3 regions of the Brevibacillus sp. SIMBA_040 genome follow, and region 3 is predicted to be linked to each of the others. Evidence: riboswitches for the same ligand, from Rfam matches in the RefSeq annotation. Region 3 holds a riboswitch; each other region holds the start of a gene.

Region 1 (5,218 bases), on a different contig from region 3:
CGCTCTCGCTCTTGCGGATTTTGCAAACGATTTACGAGGTCTAGTCCGTCCATTGCGTCTTTTGCATACAGAACGATTCCTTTATACTCCGGTGCAATCCGATTCGACGTGAATTTGCGAGTGAGCGCTGCGCCCCCCACCATCATCGGAACATCAATTCCTGCTTCACGCAAATCCTGCGCGGTGATTACCATCTGCTGTGCGGATTTCACCAACAGACCTGACAAACCGATAGCATCCGGCTTTTGTTCTCTGCACGCTGCAATCAACTGCTCAGGCGGTACCTTGATCCCCAAGTTAACGACATCATAGCCATTGTTAGCCAATATGATTTCGACCAGGTTTTTACCGATGTCGTGAACGTCACCTTTGACCGTTGCCAATAGAATCTTTCCTTTGGCGGCAGCGTCGGATTTTTCCATAAACGGCTCCAAGTAGGATACGGATGCTTTCATGACTTCCGCACTTTGCAAAACCTCTGCTACAATCAGCTGGTTTCCGTTAAACAGTCGGCCGACCTCTTCCATACCAGTCATCAATGGACCATTGATAATTTCAAGCGGCACGTATTTTTCCAGAGCCAGCTTCAGATCTTCAGTCAATCCATCTTTGGAGCCTTCAACGACATAGCGAGCAAGACGCTCTTCCAAAGTCAATGAGGATACCTCGACACTCACTTCCCTTTTCTTTTGGCGATAAAATTCGGTAAAGGCAGCGAGAGTCTCATCATTGGTCTCAAACAACAACGCTTCGGCCAGCTTTCTTTCGCTCTCAGGAATCGACGCGTAACGCTCCAGCTTCTCTGTATTCACGATTGCGTAATCTAGCCCAGCTAGTGTCGTGTGGTACAGGAACACTGCATTCAGCACCTCGCGTCCTGCGGCCGGCAATCCAAAGGAAACGTTACTTACACCTAAGATGGTCTTGCACTCTGGCATCGCTTGCTTGATTAAGCGAATGCCTTCGACTGTTTCTTTTGCAGAACCAATATATTGTTCATCACCTGTCCCCACAGGGAAGACTAGTGGATCGAAGATAATATCTTGCGGATTCATGCCGTATTGCTTGACGAGGATATCGTAGGAGCGCTGCGCTACTTCCAGCTTCTTTTCGCGCGTAACCGCCATCCCTGCTTCTTCTATCGTGCCAACAACAACCGCTGCGCCATATTTGTGGATCAGCGGAGCAACCTCTTCAAACCGTTCCAATCCATCCTCCAGGTTAATCGAGTTCAGAATCGCTTTCCCTTGGGAATAACGCAATCCCAGCTCCATCACCTTGGCATCGGTCGAATCGATCATGAGAGGGGCTTTTACCTTTTTCGCGATGAATTGCAGGAATTTTTCCATATCTTCGTATTCTTCACGGTCTGGGTCAGCCAAACAAATGTCGATTACGTGTGCTCCACGTTTTACCTGTGCACGGGCAATATCGGATGCTTCCTCATACTGACCGGCTGCGATCAGATCGCGGAATTTTTTAGAACCGATAACGTTTGTACGCTCCCCTACAAGCAGAGGACGACTGTCGTCTTCCACATACACAACCTCAATCCCGGAGACTGCACTTACGGAATCGGCAGCACCGCTTCGTGGCTTACAGTCCTTCAACGCCTCAGCCATTGCCCGGATATGATCCGGTGTGGTACCACAGCATCCACCAGCGACGTTCAACCAGCCTTGCTCAGCAAACGCGAGCATTTTGGAAGCGAGGCCTTGAGGGGTTTCATGGTAGTGACCATTTTCATCGGGCAAACCCGCATTGGGATAGCAGCTTACTCCGCATTGTGCAAGTCCGGACAAGGTACGGAGATGATCACGCATAAACTCTGGACCTGTCGCACAGTTCAAACCAATCGTTACCGGTTTTAAGTGCTCCAGGGAGATATAAAAAGCTTCGATGTTTTGACCTGCCAATGTCGTTCCCATCGGCTCGATGGTTCCTGAAAGCATCACGGGAATTTCTTTTCCCAGCTCGTCAAATGCTTTGCGGATACCGATACCGCCCGCTTTAACGTTGAGCGTATCCTGAGATGTCTCCAAGAGAAGCACGTCAGAGCCACCAATGATCAAGCCTTTTGCCTGACGGTAGTAAGCTTCGACAAGTTCTTCAAACGTAACGCCACCTGTAAGTGAGAGGGTTTTGGTGGTTGGCCCCATGGCACCCGCTACAAAGCGTGGCCACTCCTTTGTGGAGTATGCGTCGACAGCTTCCTTCGCCAAGCGTGCTGCTGCAATATTAATCTCCATGTCCTTGTCAGCCACATCGTACTCAGCCAATACGATAGAAGCCCCACCAAAAGAATTGGTTTCTACAATATCTGCTCCAGCTTCCAAATATTTCTCATGAATAGACCGGATGACATCAGGTCGGGTCAAATTCAGCAGCTCGTTACAGCCGTCGTATTCATCGCCACCGAAATCGTCAGCAGTAAGGTTCGCCTGCTGCAGCATTGTGCCCATCGCACCATCCAAAATCAGAATTTTTCGGGAAAGTTGTTCACGAAAAGTAGGTTTCATCAACTTGCTCCTTCTCTCCACTGCAATGGCTTATTTCTTTAATCGAAGATGAGAAAACCTGACTACGCCATACCAGCTGGCGAATGTCGCGGTTGCCCTGATACTGGCCTTTGGAATTTTGTAAATTCCTAATGGCACGAAAAAAATCCTCTTCTTTAGAAAGAAGAGGATTTGTCCGCGGATACAGCAACGCCTGAACCATCCTCTTATCTTTCAAAGCGCGTAGCTTTGCTGGAATTGGCACCGGATTTTTACCGGTTGCCGAGGCTTCATCAGGCCAGTCCCTCTGCCTCTCTGGATAAGAGTCGTACATTTTATGGAGTTATTCGTTTTTTGTCAAAAGTGATTGACGTTTGACAGTATCTTAACACCCCCCTGTCTCTTCGTCAATTGAGAATTTGTCTATTATTTACTCCTGTATGCTCCCCCTGCGCCCATTTTTATCATGACTAGTCATTCGCCCACGCCAACCTGTGCGTTCGTGTATAGACTAGAGCATAACGGAAAGGAGGGGAAACAAAAATGAGTACATCTTACTGCGGAAACGGATTCTTTGGCGACAGCTTCGCATTGGTGCTCGTACTGTTTATCCTGCTGGTCATTGTTGCGTGTTCGTGTGACGGCGGCTGCTAGTTAACCTGTAGAAAAGGGGCTATCGCCTAAAGCCATTTGCGTGGCTTGGGCATAGCCCTTTTTTGTTTTCTGTTAGTAAGGCTCCTTCACGATTTCGCCGGTTCGTGCATCAATATGCAAAAGCTTGCCTGCATTCTCGTCATGACTCCAAGGGATATAGGCCAGTATCGGACGATCGAGCCATTCATTGTCCTCATTCTTCAAAAGATACACAAGCTGCAATGGCATTGCGCGCAGATACTGTTCTACAGCCTGTTCCTTTGAAATGACGGAGGCTGCGTCCGGGAGCTCCACATGCGCATCTGTCTCTCTTCTGTTTTCAAACCCGTTTGCCTTCCCAGTGGAAGGATCGACAGTTACGATATACGCTTCATTTGGCTGCTTATCGAGAACAGGAATACCGTCTTTGCTCATGAAGAATTCAAATCCCCAGTTGCCTGATGCCACAGGTGTTGCAGCGCCAGGCTCGACAACCTCTGCCAGCTGCACTTCCTTTACCGCCGGGTCGATGTATTTCTCAAGCATCTCCAACGCCGCTTTTTCCGCCTCCGCGCGCTGGATCGTCACTTGGCTGCCCTGACGAGGTATTCCGAGTGCCATGACTCGTCCTGATTGTTCATCGGTTTCTACTACATAACGCTTTTCGCTGTTGTCAGTCCATACATAATTTTTTCGAGCATGTTTCGATTGTGGATCACGGTTTTCGTATTCGGCATATTTGAAGCTCTCCACACTCACACCGAATTCTTTGTGCAGCAATTTCTTCGCTTCTTCTTTTGACGTGACGATGCTATAGCTTTCGGGGGGTTGAAACGCAAATGCTTGTTCTTCCTTCCGTCGATCGTAGTCAAGGCCATTGTTTCCGGTGCTATAGGCAATCTTTCCACTCGTTCCTTCAATGTACCAGCCCAGTGAAGAAGGTTGACCGAGCTGGGAGGTGGATACAGACATCGTATATTCCAGCAGGGGCTTTGTTTGTGTTACCTTCCCTGATGCTCGATCTCGATTAACGGGAAAGTGCTGCAAGTAGTTTAATTTGATGTTGGCCTCCATTTCCTTTTTTGCCTTCTCTACAGAAACGGCAGATTTTCCATCCGGAAAAGATGCAAGCTCATGCTTTTTCATCGCTTCTTTGGAATAATAGACAATCCGTCCCGCTTGATTAACAGATATCCGGATCGTATCATTCATGACCGGCAGCTCATTGTAATATCGCTGGTATTCAATCGAGTCGTTTTTGTACGAGTATCGGTAATTTTTACTGTCCGCTCCAAGCATGTCCTGCAGGAAATGGTTTGCCGTTTTCTTTGCCAGAGCTTCCGGGGCTTCCTTCCAAATCCCCACTTCCTGAATTAGACGATAGGTCCGCAAATCCTCAGCTTTACCAGACACGCTGATTAACGCCTGATTCCAATCATCATCATCTGCATTTCCAAGCATTATTTCGAAACCGTCGTAATACATCGATTTGTTATCCAGTGCTGGCGATGGATTCAGCTCTGGAAGAGACTTCGTCAATTTCCCCAACAGCTCCTGTTCCTCTTTGTTTGTACGACCGAAAAATGCCACCTGGCCCTCGCTGTCAATTTGAACAGATATGATGTCAAACGGAATTCGAGCACCTTCCTGCTCTTTTTGGAACGTTACGTTCATCCACGTACCGTTGCGCATTCCTTCATCTGTCAATTTATGCGAAGATATATGAGCATACTGCTTGCTTTCTTCTCCAAGTACGGACGCAAGAAAAGCTATCGCCTTTTGCTCTGCCGACTCCAGGTCCGGAAGCTCCCCTTCCCGCGCTTCCTCTTTCTCATAGCGATACCACTGTATCTGTCCAGTCGTCGTATTGTAGGCAAATTCTCCTTCATAGCGGTCTCCTTTTAATAGGGCAACCTGCTTGATATCACTGACACTCCCTCGTTCCTCCAACCGAAAGCCAGCAAGCTCCGGCATTGTCGATAGGAGGGGGGCAAATGCTTCTTTTGCTGACACGTTGACTTTTTGCCTGTTGATTTGTTCGGATGAAGGTGTCTGCGATGCACGAGTGCCTTCCATCGTGAACATGC
Region 2 (5,218 bases), on a different contig from region 3:
CTTGCTGCAGACGGTGTACGTTGGAAGCAAAGGTAGCAAGAATGATGCGCCCACGCGCTTTGCGGACCACATCCAGGATGCCATCGCCTACTGTTCGCTCCGACATGGTATAGCCAGGACGCTCACTATTCGTACTATCGGAGAGCAGTGCCAATACATCGCCGCTCGCACCAATCTTGGCAATTTTACCGTACTCCGTTGTTTGTCCCACTGGTGTCATATCAAACTTGAAGTCACCCGTGTGGATGACCATACCCTCTGGTGTGTGCAGCACGACCCCAAAGGAATCCGGAATACTGTGATTCGTGCGGAAGAAAGTGGCCTTCAACCGGTTGAAGGGAATTTCCGTGTCTTCCGAAATCGGAATCATCTTTACGTCATTTTGCATTTTGTGCTCTTCCAGCTTCGCCTTGACCAAGCCCAGGGTCAGACGACCACCGTAGATCGGCACTTTGATTTGGCGCATAATATAAGGAATCGCCCCAATATGATCCTCATGTCCGTGCGTCAATAGCAGTGCCTTGATTTTATGTTGGTTATCCACCAAATAGGATACATCCGGAATAACCAAATCAATGCCGAACATTTCATTCTCGGGGAATTTGACCCCGCAATCAATGATTATAATCTCATCTTCATACTCGACGCAGTACATATTTTTTCCGATCTCGCCGAGGCCGCCCATCGCGAAAATCTTAACGTCGCCCAATCTCTTTCCTCCTAACTTCATCGTGCATGATTTTTTTGGGGAACCCGAACTAAGCATGCCATTCTTATTGTAACACAACGCGAGGCGTTCGTTTCATCCAGTCTCACCATTCTACACATATTAAGTAATTGGTATTTATTATCGACTGGAAAATTGTACCTAACCATAGAGGTGAAAAGCAAGCTGGCACGCTGTCAGAACCGACCAGATGAACTTTTTGTTGTTTGTGCACACACTATTTCGTAGCGGTACGATATTTCCTGTGTCGGAGGTGCCCTGTATGCTTGTCTTTTCCAGATTCCCGCGTATTATCTCTTTCACTTCGGTCCTGATCGTTTTTCTGATGAGCTTGTCTTTAGCTCCACCTGCCGAAGCCCAGCCCCCTTATGCCAAATGGGGCAGAATCGCCATGCAGCAAACAAAGCAAAAGCATCCTCACGCTCAAATCGTTGATTATTTGCACGTCGGACGCATAAAGAAAACGCCCACCACGTCTGAGGAGACGTTTAAGCTTTTGCTCCAGGAGGGCAATCGCAGGTGGGCGCTACTCGTTCATATTGAATTTGAAACCAAAACGGAAAAAATGGTGCGTATCACTTATGAAGAAACACGATGAGCTAGTCGGCTAGCTGTACCATTTCTTTCATCATCTGATCCATGTCCATATCGGCTGCCATCCCATACGCGCGACGCATGTTTCCGTCACCATCGACGAGGAACATGCGAGCAGTATGGGCGATCGTGCCATCTGGCTGCTTCAAAACCGCAATTCCGAAGTCCTTGGTCACTTTTTCTACAGCCTGTGCATCCCCACGCAGGAACTGCCAGCCGCTTTGGTCGGCTTTAAATTTATCCGCGTATTGCTGCAAGACCTCAGCTGTATCGAAATCAGGATCAAACGTAATGGAGATGAATTCTACCTTATTTCCAAACAGGTTCTTTTCTTTTAACTGATCCTGCAACTTAGACATGTTGTAGGTAGTCGCCGGACAAATATCGGGACAATTGGTAAACATAAATTCAACCAAGCGGACCTTCCCTTTTCCTTCTGAAAAAGTAAAGGCAGACCCGTTGCTGTTATCCAAGGAAAAGTCCTGGAGCGGCTTCATAACGGGAATTTGTTCTCTCGCCATGTACTTGTAGCCAAACACCCCAACGATTGCCAGAATAATAATTCCTGCCAACACAGTAAACCAGTGCTTTTGCAGCCCGGATGCCTGTTGTGGCTGTGCGCCTTCACTCACGAATGCTTCCTCCCCTGCTTTCCCAAACGTTTTTCTCTATGTATGCCTATTCCTTCTCACCAGGCCATGCCAGCATTCCGCCTACCATATTCGCCACGTCATAGCCTTGTGCACTCAAATATTCCGTAGCTGAGTGACTGCGTGCACCGCTGCGGCACACCATCACAATCGGAGTGTCTTTATCCAGTTCCTCTAGTCGATGCGGTAAAAAACCAAGCGGGATGAGCTTTGCCTGTTTAATGTGACCAGAATTCCACTCCTCCAGCTCGCGTACGTCGATCACTTGTACATTTTCATTTGCCTCCAGCTTCTCCAAAAGCTGCTGAGGTGTAATTTCCTTTACGCTATTTTCCATGGTCATTTATCCTCCTATATGTACATTACACGCATCATGATCAACTCTCATCATATCATACGGAATTACTCATTTCTAACGGGTCCCACAGCGGAGTGTGAACGTCCAAAGGCAAATTTGTGACGGTTCTATATCTTCCCTTCACGAATCCATGTCACGATGCGAAGCGTACCGTAGAGGGATGCCAGCAGCAGACAGACGAGCATAAACATCCATTTTCCAAACTCGTTGATTTCTCTGAGTCCGCTTCCGTTTTCGATGACAAAAATACCGTAATAGATGACAAGCCCATAACAAAACAGGTTGAGAACGATCAACGCGATTCTCTTCGCTATTTTCTGTTGGTTTGTTGTAGGTTCATCCTGCAATCTCGATTCCTCCTCCAGCGTCCGCGATAAAATATCCTCTATTCCACCCTGATAACTCATAATTAAAGATTGACAGCCAAGCATTGTTTTTCATACAATTGTGACAACAATAACTGACACACTTATTCATCAAGAGCGGTGGAGGGACAGGCCCTATGAAACCCGGCAACCAGCATATGCCTATGCGCGGTGCCAATTCCTGCAGAATCCATAGATTCTGAGAGATGAACGCAAGCCCGCGCATGACCGGAGCCTTCTTCTTCTCAGGAGAATGGCTCCGTTTTTTATTGCATTCATTCTACCATAGAAAAAGGAGAGATGATGATGTCGGATCAACAACAATGGAAGCCAGAAACACTTGCAGTCCATGGGGGACAAGAGGTTGACCCTGTAACAGGCTCACGTGCTGTCCCTATTTACCAAACGACCTCCTATGTTTTCCGTGATACAGAGCATGCAGCGAATTTGTTCGCTTTGAAAGAATTGGGCAATATCTATACACGGATCATGAATCCGACACAGGACGTTTTTGAAAAACGTGTCGCTCTTCTGGAAGGCGGCGTAGGTGCTTTGGCGACAGCGTCTGGTCAGGCAGCCATTACGTTTGCCATTCTCAATATCGCGCATGCAGGAGATGAGATCGTAGCGTCCAGCAGCCTGTACGGCGGTACGTACAATCTGTTTGCTCATACTCTTCCACGCCTCGGAATCAAGGTTCACTTTGTAGACCAGTCCAATCCTGAGAACTTCCGTGCAGCGATCAACGAAAACACCAAAGCACTCTTTTGCGAAACCATCGGCAATCCACGCATCAATGTAGCCGATCTGCAAGCGATTGCCGATATCGCTCACGAAAACGGCGTTCCGCTGATTGTTGACAATACCTTTGCCAGCCCAATCCTGTGCCGTCCATTTGAGCATGGTGCTGATATTATCGTCCACTCCACCACCAAATTCATTGGCGGTCATGGTACAGCAGTCGGCGGTATCATTGTTGACTCCGGTAAATTTGACTGGAGCAACGGTAAATTCCCTGGCTTGACGACTCCAGACCCTAGCTATCATGGCGTCGTTTATACAGAGGCTGTGGGCCCGCTGGCTTATATCATCAAAGCTCGCGTACAGCTTCAGCGTGACATCGGTGCTGCTGTAGCTCCTATCAACTCCTTCCTGTTCCTGCAGGGACTCGAAACACTGCATCTGCGCATGGAGCGCCATAGCCAAAACGCTCTCGCAGTGGCGAAGTTCCTCCAGAACCATCCAGCGGTTGAATGGGTTAGCTATCCTGGTCTGGAGGGCGATGCCGATCATGCCCTTGCGCAAAAGTATTTGCCAAAAGGAGCTGGCGCAATCCTTACCTTTGGTATTCGCGGCGGCGTAAAAGAAGGCAAGACGCTGATTGAATCTGTGAAGCTATTCTCCCATCTGGCAAACGTGGGCGATTCCAAGTCGCTCGTCATTCACCCAGCGAGCACCACGCATCAACAAATGAATGAAGAAGAGCAGGCTGCAGCAGGTGTAACACCTGGGCTGATCCGCCTCTCGATCGGTACAGAAGCGATTGAGGATATTATTGGCGATCTGGAGCAGGCATTGAAAAAAGCAACTGAGCTTTCCACTGTCAGCTAATTGAACACCGCCCAAAAAGCACGTAACTCGTTAAGAGAGTTACGTGCTTTTTCATGTGCGTTTCGATTAAATTCGAAAAACATTGAATATGATATTCGAATATTTTATAATCAACCTATCATTTCATTTGGAAAGGGTATCCAGACATGAACCTATTAAATATTGGCACAGAACGCACAACCTATCATCTCGAGCTGTCGTTTTCCCCTCTCTTTGAAGCGGCACTCGGTATTGCAGCTGTCACTTATGATGACATTCGACCGACGCTGGAGCAGCCAGCAGAGTATTGGCAACAGCTTATGGATGAGCTCGATCCCGTCACCCTGCGTGAGCTAGACTATGCCAAACAAAACAACACGTGGAAAACCTTGTTGCAACTATTGCATCAGCAATCGTTTTCTGACCTGTCCACCTTTCTCTCCTATGTCAAAGGGTTGCCATCGGAGGAGCTGCGTTATCAGGCTCTTCCCTATTTGGGCGAGGAGCTGCAAGACCTGCGTCAGAAGGCCGCACGTGGAAGTGACTCAGCGATTTACGCACTCCAGAATGCCTGTCGCTCTCACCTCTTTTTCCCGGCCTATATCGCTCACATTGGCTCCACCGAGCCGGAGAAGCTGCGTAGCCACTTGCTGCTTCTGATAGAGGGCTGGTACAACACACACGTGAAGCCGCGGGAAGCTGAAATCAGCAGTATTCTGGAGCGTGACTGCAGACATAAAAAAGCGATGCAGGAAAGGCTTTCTGCCGAAGCTTTTGTCGAGTGGGCGACACATGGCAGCTATCCGCCGGAACCCGCTATTACCCGTGTGCTGCTCATCCCCCAAATCATATACCGCCCTTGGACCATTCACGCCAATGACGCGGGGACCAAGATTTTTTACTATCCGGTAGCTGACGAGAGCCTGCATGACAC
Region 3 (5,218 bases):
GACAGCCAATCCGGCGACTACGTCGCTATGTCCACCAATGAACTTGGTTGCACTGTGAATGACAACGTCAGCACCTAGCTCCAAAGGGCGCTGGTAGTATGGAGTCATGAATGTGTTGTCTACAATGACCAGGACGTCATGCTGTTTGGCAATCCGGCATACGGCTGCAATGTCTGTCACTTTCAACGTTGGATTGGAAGGTGTTTCCAGATAAATCCCTTTTGTAGTTGGTATAATCGCCGCACGGACTGCTTCTATTTGACTCGCGTCTACAAAAGTCACGGAGATGCCCATTCTCGATAATACCCTGGTTAAAAACCGAAAAGTCCCCCCGTATACATCCTCTGCCACTACCACATGGTCACCTGCTGAGAACAGCATGAATACACTGGATATCGCAGCCATCCCGGAGGCGAAAGCAAAGCCGCGTTCTCCCCCTTCCAGACCTGCAATCGCTTCTTCAAGTGCAGCTCTGGTGGGATTGCCCGAGCGCGCATAATCAAACGTTCCCGGTTGGTCCAGATCTGCCTGATGAAACGTGGACGCCTGATAAATCGGGACGGACGATGCACCCGTGATTGGATCGAAGCACGAAGTACCATGTAATACCTTGGTAGCAAAGTTCATCGTAGCGCCCCCCCTACAACAAGGCTTGCATCCAATGCTTGCGTCAGATCAGCAATCAGATCATCCGGATGCTCAATCCCTACCGACAGTCTCAATAGTCTGTCGCATACCCCCACATATTCCCGTACCTCTTGCGGAATGTCCGCGTGTGTCTGTGTCGTAGGATATGTACACAACGACTCTACCCCGCCCAAGCTCTCTGCAAAAGATACGATTCGTAAATTTTGTAAAAACAGTCCTACCTGTTCAACCGACCTTACCCGAAACGATACCATGCCACTAAACCCGCTTGCTTGACTTTTTTGCACGTCGTGACCAGGGTGTTCGGCAAGCCCCGGATAAAAGACCTCAGCAACTGCCGGGTGCTCTTTGAGCTTGGCTGCTACAGCAAACGCATTTGCTTCATGCCGCTCCATGCGCAGAGCAAGTGTCTTTATTCCGCGAACCAAAAGCCAGCTATCTTGTGGTCCGAGCACAGCTCCAATGGAATTATGCAAAAACCTCATCTTTTCAGATAACTCCGCTCCCTTTGTTACAATTAACCCTGCAAGAACATCATTATGTCCTCCCAAGTATTTCGTTGCACTATGAAGCACGATATCCGCTCCCAATTCGAGTGGGCGTTGACAATAGGGTGTCATGAATGTATTGTCTACAATCGTCATCAGCTCGTGATTCTTTGCCAGCTGTACTACTTCTCGAATATTTGTTATCTGCATCAATGGATTTGTAGGCGTCTCTACAAAAATGGCTTTTGTTTCCGGACGAATCGCATCCGCTACTTTTTGGATGTCTCGCAAATCTACATACGTAAATGTCAGCCCATACCGTGAGAGCAGCTGCTCAAACAAGCGATAGGTTCCGCCGTACAAATCGAGCGATACGATCAGGTGGTCACCTTGGGAAAACAAGCCCATAACGGTATGAACAGCAGCCATTCCAGATGCACACGCGAAGCCGGCATCACCTGCTTCTGCTTCGGCAATCGTTTCCTCCAAAACAGAGCGGGTTGGATTGGCTGTACGGGTATAATCGTATCCGGTACTCTGTCCCAAGGATGGATGGCGATAAGCGGTAGCATAATATACCGGGAAGTTCACCGCCCCAGTCATTTCATCTTTTCCTACGCCTGCCTGAACTAATTTTGTCTCCAAATGCATCTAATTTCTCTCCCTCCAATGGTGTTCGAGGGGCATGAAAAAAGCCCCCTTTCCTCTGAAAGAAGGCTTTGATTACGTTTCCGTAAGCAAGACCTTCTCATCTTTCAGAGTTTGAATAACTCTGCAGGAATTAGCACCATTATCTCCCTGTATCATGAATACAGGTGATTGGTTGCCGGGCATCATCGGGCCAGTCCCTCCGCCGCTCTGGATAAGAAGATTGCTATTCAATTTGATTGCTTAATACTAACGGATAGTCCGCTTTGTTGTCAACAAGATTTTCCACAAGGTTTTTTCATACTTACTTTGCGTTTTTAAGAGCCGTCATCACTTGGTTATCCAGCTTTGCCGCCGCATTTTTATCGTACGTTTTTTCATATTGGGGTTCAACGGAAATACGGGAACCATAAAACATGATGTCTCGAATCGTTTCAATCGTGATCTCAACCATCGCAAGCTTGAGGGGAACCTCTTCTAAACGCTCTGTTTTGAGAACAGCTTTTCCGTTAATCGCAAACGAAGATCCTGCCCCGATCAGATGGAGTACCACTTGTGGTTCCTTCGCAATGTTTATCAATATGCGCGAACGATTGTCCACAGCAAAACGGATCGACTCGACATTCGGCGCATAGGTCCAAGACAAGGAGCTGAGCGACGGTGCACCCGATTCATGGTCAATTGTACCCAAAGTAATGAAACGCTCCTGTTGCAAGAGCGCAAATAATTCTTCAGACAATGATCGGGAAACAGTTTCAGCCATTCCGATCCCTCCTTGTAAAGTTTTGTATACCTATTGTACCTCCCTGCATGAGGATAGGCAAACGTTACCTCGGTCCCTTGATTCTAGCAGGACATTTCCCTTAAACTGGTAGAAACCTAAGTCCCATTACGGATAAGGAGGTTTTTCGTATGTCACCTACAGACCGCATGCTAGCGCAAATTGATCAGATGCTACGAGAGCTACACGAAGTTCGCGAATTGAATGAACGGATGCATAAAATAGCCATGTTTTTAGAAGATATCCGATTGGCTGATGTCATACAAAACTATACAGCCCCGCGCAAGCTGCTCTGGATTAATTTCCTCGCAGGTCTTGCCCGGGGTCTTGGTTTAACTATCGGAACAGCCATTGTTCTCACGCTTCTTGGCTCACTGTTGACACAATTTCTTTCTGTCCCGATCATCGGTGATTTTATTCGACAGCTGGTTGAATATGTTCAATCCTATCAAAAGCCGTAAGAAAACCTCTATCGAGGCTTCCTCAATGAGGAGTGACCGCGTTTAGCGGAAAGTCTCCATGCGTTCCGGAATTTATAAGCGTCATATAAATTCCTTATTTGTCACGATCCTTATCGTCATCGTCATCGTTATCGTTCCAGTCCTGGCCATGCTTCTTCCAATATCCATACGCATTTCCATTGGGAGGATTATCTTTTTGCTTCCCTTTTTCCTTTTTGTCTTTTTTGTCCTTTTTATCTTTGTCATCATCGTCGTTATCATCATCATGATCGCCCGGCTTGACGACTACTTTTGTACTATGGAAAATGTCTGCCTGCTTCACAAGCTTGTCATCCTGATACAATTCAAAATGAATTGTTTTTGCACTGTAGGAGCGATTTTTGAATGACAGCTCGATATCAAATTCCCCTTTGTCATTCGGCTTGACTTCCTGCTTCTTTCCGTCTGGAGCGATCACGATTAATTTTGTTTTCCCTTTTTTGGACCAGCCTGCTACAGCGCCTTTGATCTGTACCTTATCATATTTCGGGTTAATAACAGCTGTTCCTGTGATTGTATAAGCTTTTGCTTCTTCTTTCACAGGAGCATTCACGATCTCTACATCTACAGATGCTGAGTCGATTTTTTTGCCGTCCTTGTAAAGCTCGACAAGCGCTTGGCTAGGTCCTGCCTTTACATCCTTCAACGTCACGGAGAAGCTGCCAACACCATCCCACAGCTTCTTGACGTTTGCTTCTTTTTTCTCACCGTTGTAAGTCACATAGGCTTTGTCTGCACCTTGCTTCACTACACCCTTAACCTTCAGCTCTTCTTTTTTCGCATCGAGTACTGAAACGGTATGGATAATCATGTCTGCTTCTTCGACAGCCTGCGGGATAAGCTCTACCTTTTCACTGTCAACGAGCGCCTTGCCCTCATAGGCATTGATCGTCACGTACGTTTTCGTAACCGTGTCTAATGCTGCAAAGGTAACGGTAAAGGAGTGCTCGCTTGTAGGTACGACGTCGATGGTACCTCCGTCCGGCTTGGTAACTACTACCTTGGTTACCTCTGGCGTCACAATTCCTCTAATATATACCTTGTTATCTTTTGTCTGGGCGCTTACACTGACAATTTCCTCTTTGGATTCAGCCAATCGCACTTCCAGCCAAATATCGCTGTAGTATTGGTTGTAAATGCGCTCCCATTCTTCCTTGTTTTCTTCCATATACGTTTGCAGCTTTGTATTCAGATGAATGCTGTCCACAATGATATACAGATGGTCTGCCTGGTTTTTCAGGAGCATGTTCAGAGTGGTCGGATCGTTCTGTGCCAATTCTTTCAGATTGTAGCGCGTCACTTGCTTGCCTTCGTCGTTCATAACGACCTTGGTGGCGCTTGGCGAAGCAATTGAGCTTGCATTTGCCAAAAATGGTGTAACCCCACCGATAATGGTCGCCGCAGCTACAACTGCTAAAACAGGCTTGGTCATATACTTTTTCATTGGTGAATCCCCCTTCTATACTGCCAATATCATTTTGCTGCTTTGGGCACAGTTACTGACGCCAGAGGGTTGGAAAAAGTTGCATTGGTAGATAAAACAAGACTTAGTACCTACAGAAAAAAGCTCCTCTCAGTATAATTTGAGCAGCTTGGCTCAATACTGGAGGAGCTTTTCTTTGAACTTATTGATTAAACCTTGGTTCGCTTTCGATAGTCATTAGTAAGGATTCTACCATTTCCGCGGGGTATCGACTTTCCCAGGGCCCCGACTCTGCTAGACCGAACAATACATACCAGCCGCCCTCTTTTTTATATCCGAGCTCACGGCACAAGTGATCCTCTTGGAGCAGTTGGTGAAAAAAAGCAGCCGTAGAAAGTGCAGACTGATCTGTCGGTCTGGCGTCTGCAACCACTTGGATTTGCAGCCAATTAATCAGGGCGTCTTCCCGTTTCATGTGAATGCCTCACTTTCTTTGGGGTTGCTCTGGCTTGATTCGGAGCTTGACAATGACCAGAATCGCGATTGCTACCAACATTGCACTCTTCACTGGTAGCTGTACGTCCAAAATAGCGAAAATAAGTGCTCCTGCAAACAAGAGAACATACAGTAAAATCGTCTTGAGGATCGGCATCCGAATCCGAGTAGCGAAACCCAAATAGTAAACAAGAATTAATTGAACAAACAAGATCCATGCCCGATTGTGATCAGC

What was found. A riboswitch is a leader RNA that binds a small molecule or an ion and turns the genes downstream of it on or off. The one in region 3 is predicted to bind S-adenosylmethionine.
Region 1: another riboswitch for S-adenosylmethionine. It lies ahead of SB752_RS30585 (hypothetical protein); the one in region 3 lies ahead of SB752_RS10490 (aminotransferase class I/II-fold pyridoxal phosphate-dependent enzyme).
Region 2: another riboswitch for S-adenosylmethionine. It lies ahead of SB752_RS20580 (homocysteine synthase); the one in region 3 lies ahead of SB752_RS10490 (aminotransferase class I/II-fold pyridoxal phosphate-dependent enzyme).

The regions. Positions count from the first base shown of each region.
Region 1 is NZ_JAWRXI010000030.1:44,377-49,594, forward strand. It holds gene metH (methionine synthase) at 1-2,519, opposite strand, end outside; gene SB752_RS30585 (hypothetical protein) at 2,500-2,721, opposite strand; SAM riboswitch class I at 2,723-2,824, opposite strand; gene SB752_RS30590 (YjcZ family sporulation protein) at 3,042-3,152, shown strand; gene SB752_RS30595 (YcdB/YcdC domain-containing protein) at 3,225-5,218, opposite strand, start outside.
Region 2 is NZ_JAWRXI010000012.1:75,463-80,680, forward strand. It holds gene rnjA (ribonuclease J1) at 1-730, opposite strand, end outside; gene SB752_RS20560 (YqzG/YhdC family protein) at 990-1,325, shown strand; gene SB752_RS20565 (SCO family protein) at 1,327-1,953, opposite strand; gene SB752_RS20570 (rhodanese-like domain-containing protein) at 2,000-2,308, opposite strand; gene SB752_RS20575 (hypothetical protein) at 2,437-2,676, opposite strand; SAM riboswitch class I at 2,800-2,907, shown strand; gene SB752_RS20580 (homocysteine synthase) at 3,001-4,305, shown strand; gene SB752_RS20585 (ArsR/SmtB family transcription factor) at 4,452-5,218, shown strand, end outside.
Region 3 is NZ_JAWRXI010000005.1:135,672-140,889, reverse strand. It holds gene SB752_RS10495 (trans-sulfuration enzyme family protein) at 1-627, opposite strand, end outside; gene SB752_RS10490 (aminotransferase class I/II-fold pyridoxal phosphate-dependent enzyme) at 624-1,787, opposite strand; SAM riboswitch class I at 1,882-2,005, opposite strand; gene SB752_RS10485 (pyridoxamine 5'-phosphate oxidase family protein) at 2,089-2,547, opposite strand; gene SB752_RS10480 (DUF5665 domain-containing protein) at 2,697-3,026, shown strand; gene SB752_RS10475 (hypothetical protein) at 3,121-4,509, opposite strand; gene SB752_RS10470 (hypothetical protein) at 4,691-4,963, opposite strand; gene SB752_RS10465 (YlaH-like family protein) at 4,973-5,218, opposite strand, start outside.